Regions from separate parts of the Pseudoalteromonas sp. 68 DY56-GL68 genome, predicted to be linked through region 3. Evidence: predicted binding sites of a transcription regulator. Region 3 holds the regulator's gene; each other region holds the start of a gene.
What was found. Region 3 encodes sigma-54, which starts transcription at its own class of promoters, with help from an activator protein. Its sites were predicted from a motif close to GTTGGCACGNNNNTNGNNT; they were not measured.

Region 1 (2,208 bases), on a different contig from region 3:
TGAGCCACTAGGTGTGCAAACCGAGCTTGCTAAAAATGGTAAAGAAGCATTACTGAGGCTACGTGAAATTGCTGAACTTGATTGTCAAAACAATATCACCGAACGCGTTGGTTTGCTGATATCTGATGTTGAAATGCCAGAAATGGATGGCTATACCCTAACAGCAGAAATAAAAGCCGATCCAAAATTATCGCCGCTACATGTAATTTTACACACATCACTGAGTGGTGTATTTAATCAAGCAATGATTGAAAAAGTGGGTGCGGATGATTTTATTGCAAAGTTTAACCCTGATGAATTAGCGACAGCTGTTAAAAAATGGGTTCACTGTGATTAATAATTTATAGGTGGTATTACTTTGGAAAATAAGCACTTACAACAAAGCGAATACGATCAATTTCGCTCTTTTTTAGAGCAACAATGTGGGATTGTGTTAGGTGATAACAAACTTTATTTAGTTAAAAGTCGCCTCGCACCATTGATGGCTCGCTTTAGTGTGGAATCGTTATCACAGCTTGTGAGCAAAACGCTAAGTCCTCATGAGAGGCAGTTACGTGCCGCAGTTGTTGATGCGATGACGACAAACGAAACGCTTTGGTTCCGTGACCAATACCCCTTTGAGTTACTTAAAACTAAATTGTTTCCTGAATTTAAAGACTTGCATAGACCGGTGAAAATCTGGTCTGCGGCAAGTTCTTCTGGTCAGGAACCATACTCAATAGCCATGTCGGTTGCCGAGTTTCAATCTAAGCAGCCAGGTGTTTTAAAAATGGGTGCGCAGATTATTGGTACTGATATTTCAAATACCATGCTTGATATGTGTAAGAATGCAGAGTACGACTCACTTGCACTCGCTCGAGGCTTATCTATGGAAAGGCGGCAAAAGTTCTTTAAGGATAGTGGCAATGGTATGGCACAGGTGGTTGATCCAATTAGAAAAATGGTCAGTTTTAGGCATCTCAACTTATTAGATTCTTATGCCTTGATGGGCAAGTTTGATATCATTTTTTGCCGCAATGTACTGATTTACTTTTCACCAGAGGTTAAGGCAAAAATTATTGCGCAATTTGCTCAGGCACTTAACCCTAAAGGCTATTTATTTTTAGGCGCATCTGAGTCAATGGCGGGCTTAAGTGATAGCTTTGATATGGTACGTTGTAATCCAGGTATCATCTACCAGAAGAAATAATTCCCTTCTAGCAACCTAACTATTAGGTTGCTACATCTTATTTATTTTCAATTAGTTATAACCTTATTGATAGGCTCTTTATTTTTGGCTTGTCTTTTGCATTGTCCAATGCAGAGTCAAATTTTTGGAGATGGTTATGGCTATCAGTTTTGATAAAGCATTCGGTGTTCACCCCCATGCAATGTTGATCCGTTCACAACGTGCTGAGTTATTAGCGACTAATATCGCTAATGCTGATACGCCGGGCTACAAGGCAAAAGATGTGGATTTTGCATCTGCATTAAAAGCGGCAAAAAGCAACCAACAAAGCGGCAACACTATGGTACGTACAAACGAGAAACACCTTGCGGGTGGTAGTCGTTTTGTTGGTAACTCAGAAATGTTTCGCACGCCAAATCAAGCAGATACAGGTGATGGTAACTCTGTTGATATACAAGTGGAACGAAACTTGTATGTACAAAACTCATTAGAGTATCAGGCAAGCCTGCAATTTATGAGTAGTAAAATTAAAGGCCTTAAAAAAGCCCTCGGTAGTCAAGGAGCTTAATCATGAGTTTATATAATGTTTTTGATATTTCAGGTACGGGTATGAGTGCACAAAATGTGCGTTTAAATACCACGGCGAGTAATATCTCAAATGCAAATACGATTAGCTCTAGTCAAAATGAGACTTACCGAGCGCGTCACCCTGTGTTTGCCGCTGAGCTTACAAAAGCGTCAGCATCACAAAGCAATCCTCAGGGCTCTTCTGTTGGCGTTAAAGTACTGGGTATTGTAGAGAGCGACAAACCTCTGCAAATTGAATATAACCCGAATCATCCAAGTGCAGATGAAAACGGTTATATCTACAAGCCTAATGTTAACGTCGTAGAAGAAATGGCTAATATGATTTCTGCCTCTCGCTCTTATCAAACAAATGTGCAAGTTGCTGATGCAGCAAAGCAAATGTTAAGTAAAACACTGTTGCTTGGGCAGCGGTAACCGAGGATAAGTTATGAGTAACGACATCAGCAGTGCGT
Region 2 (2,208 bases), on a different contig from region 3:
CCATCCTTGATACCGCCACATTAGCAGATACCTCATTAGATTCGTTGGCAAACTTAGGAACGCTATCTTGCTATGATTTAACAGACCCACAAGATGTTGTTTCTCGTTGTCAGGATGCCGATATTATCATTACTAATAAGGTTGTTATTGATCAAAAAGCGATGTCGCAGCTTAGCAACCTAAAACTAATTTGTGTTGCAGCAACCGGCACCAATAACATTGATTTAGATGCAGCCAAAACACACAACATTGCTGTCACCAATGTGGCAGGCTACTCCACCCCTTCTGTGGTACAGCATACATTTGCACTTATCACTAACTTATTAGGTAATACGCACCGTTATATTCAAGATTGCCAATCTGGAAAATGGCAGCAAAGCCCTATGTTCTGTCGTTTAGATTACAGTTTTAATGACATGTCAGGCAAAACACTTGCGATTATTGGTTATGGTTCACTTGGTAAAGCGGTTGCTGATGTAGGCCGTGCTTTTGGTGTTAATGTAATAATAAGTGAGCGCAAAGGGCATGCTCCTCGCGAAGGGCGTGTTAGCTTTGAAGAGGCCATCAAAACAGCAGATATAATCAGTGTTCATTGCCCGCTGACCGATGAAACTCGCGACCAAATCGCAGCTAAAGAACTCAATATGATGAAATCAACAGCTATTCTAATAAATACAGCACGAGGGGGAATTATCAACGAAGCTGATTTAGTCAACGCCCTTGCTAATAATGTGATTGCGGGTGCCGGTGTGGATGTGTTGAGTAAAGAGCCAGCAGAAGAAAATAACCCACTTGCTATTTATCAAGGTGACAACTTACTCCTAACACCTCATATTGCTTGGGCTAGTCAAGAATCAATTGCTCGACTTGTGGCTGAAATAGCACTTAACATCAACGCCTTCAGTCAAGGTGAGGCACGTAATAGACTGGTCTAAAAAGCAATTTTTTAGTCAAATAAGCTAAGTAATGAGTTCCACATTACTTAGCTAGCTCGCAAATATAAATTAAACAATTGATTATAAAGAAAATAAAATATTGGCAAATGGATTGCTATATATGAAAAAACGAAACGATAAAACAAGGGATATAACAATGAAAAAAGCACTTCTTATTGCCGCACTAACAGCACCTTTTTTAACGGGTTGTGTCATTGCCGTGTCAGATGGTGAAGCCGAAACTCACTGGGCAGGCGACTCGTCAACAAGCTGGCAAAAACACCACAAAAATAATCGTGAAGTCATTGCAAACTTAGCACTTGATACGCCTTACCAAACGGTACTCAACAAACTAAGCACACCTAACTTTACAGAGTTACTTAAACAGGACGACGGTGTATACCAAGTACTTTTTTATGCCACTCATAGCATCTACTCAGACAGCAAAACGACCAAAGATGAGTGCACTCCTTTGGTCTTTAAAAACGATAAATTAATTGGTGTGGGCGACACCATTTATAAATCACTCAGCAATAGCTAATTACTTTATGCAGGGGTAGACAAATAACCTACTCCTGCATTGTCGTCGATACTAATCGCGATACCACTTGATCACGCCCAGCCCCTTTGGCTTGATATAAACCTAAATCGGCTTCTTCAAGAAGTGTTTGCTCAGCATAAACTTGCCCTGATTCAGTGGTAGCAATACCAATACTTATTGTTACATACTCTGAATTTAAAGAGGCCTTGTGCGGAATATTCAACTTATTAACTACGTTACGTAATTTATTAGCAAATGCAATGGCCTCTTTTGCAGATGTATTCGGTAACACAGCTGCAAATTCTTCGCCACCGTAACGGGCAACAAAATCACTCCCTCGCTCGCATGAGCCAACAAGTGCATGCGCTATTTTTTTAAGGCAATCATCACCGGCACGGTGACCATAACAGTCGTTGTAACGCTTGAAGTGATCAACATCCATCAATAAAACCGATAAAGGGGTATGATCTCGTCTTGAACGTCGCCACTCCCTTGATAAGTTTTCATCAAGGTAACGTCGATTAGGAATTTCAGTTAAACCATCAATCGATGCCAACATTTCGAGTAGATCATTCTTTTGTTTGATCATTAACTGATTGCGAACACGGGCACGAACAATCGCAGCGCTAAAAGGCTTAGTTATGTAATCCATCGCACCTAACTCAAGGCCCTTGGCCTCATCATCATGGCTGGTATTTGCGGATATAAAAATAACAGGCAACATGTTTGTTG
Region 3 (2,208 bases):
TTAATAACTTGGCGATCAAGCTTATCAATTAGCGAGTCGATGGCCGCGTACATATCTTGATGCTCTGTAGAGGCAAACAGTTCGCCTCCGTTTACATGTAAAGTTGCTTCTGCTTTTTGACTTAATTTTTCTACATCTAGAATGACATGAACATTATTAATATGATCAAAATGCCTTTCTAGTTTCGCAAACTTGGTGTTTACATAGTCTTTTAATGAATCTGTGATTTCTACATGACGACCAGTTAGGTTTAGTTGCATAAGCATTTTCCTTCTATGTAAAACGTCTAAATCAAGCTTTTACGCTGATTAGACGGCGGTATTGCTAGAGACTCTCGGTATTTTGCAATTGTACGTCTAGCTACTTTAATTCCTTGCTCAGCCAATATATCTGCAATCTTACTGTCACTCAATGGCTTCGCTGAGTTTTCTGCGGCAATAAGCTTTTTGATTAAAGCGCGTATTGCCGTTGATGAACACTCGCCACCATTTTCTGTGCTGACGTGGCTTGAGAAGAAATATTTCAACTCAAAAATACCCCTTGGGGTATGCATATATTTTTGCGTTGTTACCCGTGAAATCGTCGATTCATGCATTTCGACCATTTCAGCGACATCATTTAGCACCATCGGCTTCATCGCCTCTGGGCCGTGTTCAAAGAAAGCCTGTTGTTGTTGAACAATACAGTTCGTTACTTTTAATAAAGTATCATTCCGACTCTCTAAGCTTTTAATAAACCACTTAGCTTCTTGCAGATGAGAGCGAATAAACTGGCTGTCACTGCTTGATTTTACAGAGCGTGACATAGCCGCATACTGGCTGTTTACTCTGATCTTTGGCATACAGTCAGGGTTTAGCTCAACCACCCAACGACCTTTAACTTTTTTTACCGATACATCAGGTATGACGTATTCAGACTCTTCACGTACGATGCTATCCGCGGGCTTAGGGTTCAAGCTATGGATAAGCGTCATCACTTCTTTAAGCTCGTTTTCTTTAAGCTTAGTCTTTTTCATCAAAGTACGATAGTCGCGACTTGCTAATAATTCGATGTGCTCAGATAAAACCATTTTAGTTTCAGCCAAATAAGGTGTATCTGCATCGAATTGACGAAGTTGTATACATAGGCACTCTTGTAAACTGCGAGCACCAATACCGACAGGATCAAATAGCTGTATTCTTTTTAAGACCGCTTCGACTTCATCAAGTTCTATTTCTTCTTCATCATCATTTTGATTAAAGCTTTCAACAATATCCTCACAACTCACAGTTAAAATACCTGAGTCATCGATAGCTTCGACTATAGCAACAGCAATTGCTTCGTCGGTCGGACTAAATGGAGTCAACTGTAGTTGCCACATCAGGTATTCATGGAGAGTTTCGGTTGACGCACCTTGGTAAATAGACTCATCTTCTGGCATTGGCCCTGACGAGGTTGAAGGGGCTGCACTCATGTACTCATCCCATGTGACATCCATTGCTAGGTCGTCACTGACGGTATCTTTATTGAGTGCATCACTGCTTTCTTGCTCGTATTCACTGGGTGCTTCTTCTGCTGTAGCTGTGACTTGTGAATCATCAGAGTCAGATTTTTGTTCGTTTTTACCGATCGCTTCTTCATTATAATCCGCTTCTTCTACTTCAAGCAGAGGATTACTATCAAGCGCTTCTTGTATTTCTTGCTGGAGATCCAATGTACTAAGCTGCAATAAGCGAATGGCTTGTTGCAGTTGTGGAGTCATTGTAAGTTGCTGGCCCATGCGCAGCTGTAATGATTGCCTCATGTATCCCTAACAATCCTTTTAAATCATTGATTGATACTACTTTGAGTAAATATCAATATGTTGTCATTATTGTAAGTCTAGCAGATGCTCTAGTCGGTGGTGTATTGGTTACAACCTGAATTGCTCGCCTAGATAGACATCGCGTACCGTTTGGTCTGCTAATACGTGTTCAGGCGTGCCTGATGCAATTAGCTCCCCATGAGAAACAATGTAGGCTTTTTCACAAACATCAAGGGTTTCTCGAACATTATGGTCAGTTATTAGTACACCGATACCACGGTTTTTCAAATGCTCTATAATTTTCTTTATATCTAACACTGAAATTGGATCAACACCAGCAAAAGGCTCATCTAGCAGAATAAATTTTGGATCTGCGGCTAATGCTCGCGCGATTTCAACACGGCGACGCTCGCCTCCTGATAGCG
Region 4 (2,208 bases), on a different contig from region 3:
GTACGGCAGGTAAATCTGGGTTAAAGCGCTTTTGAGTTTCTTCAACAGCACTAAAGTCCATATTCAAATCTACTTGCGCTGTGTAGTTGCCTAACCCCACAACAGGAATAAGGATACTATCGATTTTATTAAGATATTCTTCTTCGCGTTTGCGCTCAATTTCATACTCTTTACGTGAGCGAGCTGCCAGTGAATTTTGTGAGCCTGAGTTAAGTAAACGGCCATTTTGATCGGTAACTGTGACGCGCTCAGGTGACAGCCCTTGTACAGCTGACGCAATAATATCAACCACTGAGTCAACTTCTTCACCATCGAGTGTGCGGCCACGCTTCAGTGTTAGCACCACCGTAGCAGAAGGCTGTTTTTCACGACGAGCAAACACGTTTTCTTTTGGAATAGCTAAAAGTACTTTGGCGCGAGTTACATTTTTTAGCTCTTCAATGGTGCGCGCAAGCTGCTGCTCACGGCCATGTTTTAAACGTTCACGTTCAAGACGTTGGCTTACACCAAATCCCATATCTTGCATGATGATGTCAGTACCTGAGCTTGGCGCTTGCTCAAGGCCTTCACGAGCCATCAATAGCTTAATATTTTGGTATTCACCTTCTTCAACCGAAATGACATTACCATCTAATTCATAATCAATCTTTTGAGCATCTAAGAAGTCGAGAGTTTGAATAAGCTCTTCCGTTGGCATTTTACCAAGCGGTCGCATATCTGGCTGACGAGCCCAAATAATAATAAAAATAGCAATTGCCAAACAGATAGCCAGTGCAATAACTAACGTAACCTGACGAAGTACATCCACACCGTTCAGGGCACTTAAGTATCCAGACTTTTGCTCTTGTTGTTCCTCAGTATCAGGTGAATCGACTCCACCACCTGCTAAGGCTAGATCAGTTGATTGATTAGATTGCGCCACAATAATTCTCCACTACCTAGTTAAACAGGCATGTTCATAATGTCTTTATATGCTTCAACAAGTTTGTTTCTTACTTGTACCGTCGCCTCAAAAGCCACTGAAGACTTTTGCGAAGCTATCATCACTTCTGCCAAGGAAACACTGCGATCTCCCATCTCTAATGCGGTGACTTTTTGCTTAGCGTCTTGTTGTAGGCCATTAACGTTATCAAGCGCATTACTAAGTAAATCACCAAACTGTGCTGATGAAGTCGGCTGAGCTTGTGTTGGTAAGTTATTAACTGACTGGCTACGGCCCGCTTCTAGAGCCATAGATTGCATTTCTTGAAATAATGCGCTGTTTTGAATTTTCATAATACTCTCTGACGATGCAGTTCACTTATCAAGTAAAATGCACAAAGCGTGCCATAAATAAAAACCAATAAAAACAAGTATTTATTGATATATTTATTGTTGTCAGAGTTTTGACAGCAAACAAGCTCACGATAATGTGAGCTTGTTTGTGTAAGAAGAAATATGGATTAGGCTGGTAATGCGATCCCAAGATCACGCATTTGCGCCAACTTATACCTAAGTGTACGAGGACTAATTCCTAAAGTCTCTGCAACCTCTTTGCGTTTACCTTGGCATTTGGCTAGCGTCTCTAAAATAATACGATGCTCTTTATCTTTGAGTTCGTCTTTATAATTACCTTGCTCGTTCACTTGAGGAATACTCGCAAGTTGAGGCTCTACAGGCTGCTCTTGATAAATCGGGGCATTATGGGATGGAGCTGGCTGAGTTAGCTCTGAACTTGTTGATAACAACTCTTCGATGAAAATATCATTCTCATGAATACTGTTGCCATCACATAAAATGAGTGCCCGTTGAATAACATTATCAAGCTCGCGAACGTTACCAGGCCATGTGTGCGCTAAAAGCTTTTGCTTTGCGCCTTCTGTAATCAGTGCAATTGGCTCTTTGCTTTTCAAGCAGTGTCGTTCAATCAAATGCTCAGCAAGAATAATAATGTCACCTGGGCGCTCAGCAAGTGGCCGCCACATTAGGGGGAATACATTTAAACGATAGTATAAATCTTCTCTAAATAGATTGTTACTAACAGCGTCTTTTAAATCACGGTTGCTGGTTGCCAAAACACGAACATCAAGTTCAATCGTTTTACGGCTACCCAGTCGCTCCACTTCACGCTCTTGTAATACACGCAGTAATTTTGCTTGAAGCCCTAAGTCCATCTCAGTGATTTCATCAAGTAAAATGATGCCACCTTGCGCCTGTTCAAATTTACCT

Region 1: flgB (flagellar basal body rod protein FlgB) is a predicted target of sigma-54. The motif match lies at 1,273-1,291, and genes of this name have one in related genera.
Region 2: NYF15_RS05955 (DUF3192 domain-containing protein) is a predicted target of sigma-54. The motif match lies at 1,035-1,053, and genes of this name have one in related genera.
Region 4: fliE (flagellar hook-basal body complex protein FliE) is a predicted target of sigma-54. The motif match lies at 1,313-1,331, and genes of this name have one in related genera.

What each region holds. Positions count from the first base shown of each region.
Region 1 is NZ_JAOCZL010000020.1:160,059-162,266, forward strand. Features, by position in the region: gene NYF15_RS12530 (chemotaxis protein) at 1-337, shown strand, start outside; gene NYF15_RS12535 (protein-glutamate O-methyltransferase CheR) at 359-1,189, shown strand; gene flgB (flagellar basal body rod protein FlgB) at 1,326-1,736, shown strand; gene flgC (flagellar basal body rod protein FlgC) at 1,739-2,170, shown strand; gene NYF15_RS12550 (flagellar hook assembly protein FlgD) at 2,184-2,208, shown strand, end outside.
Region 2 is NZ_JAOCZL010000008.1:140,236-142,443, forward strand. Features, by position in the region: gene NYF15_RS05950 (D-2-hydroxyacid dehydrogenase) at 1-935, shown strand, start outside; gene NYF15_RS05955 (DUF3192 domain-containing protein) at 1,093-1,476, shown strand; gene NYF15_RS05960 (diguanylate cyclase) at 1,505-2,208, opposite strand, start outside.
Region 3 is NZ_JAOCZL010000024.1:35,806-38,013, forward strand. Features, by position in the region: gene hpf (ribosome hibernation promoting factor) at 1-260, opposite strand, end outside; gene NYF15_RS19370 (RNA polymerase factor sigma-54) at 287-1,783, opposite strand; gene lptB (LPS export ABC transporter ATP-binding protein) at 1,892-2,208, opposite strand, start outside.
Region 4 is NZ_JAOCZL010000020.1:183,122-185,329, reverse strand. Features, by position in the region: gene fliF (flagellar basal-body MS-ring/collar protein FliF) at 1-922, opposite strand, end outside; gene fliE (flagellar hook-basal body complex protein FliE) at 943-1,275, opposite strand; gene NYF15_RS12640 (sigma-54-dependent transcriptional regulator) at 1,443-2,208, opposite strand, start outside.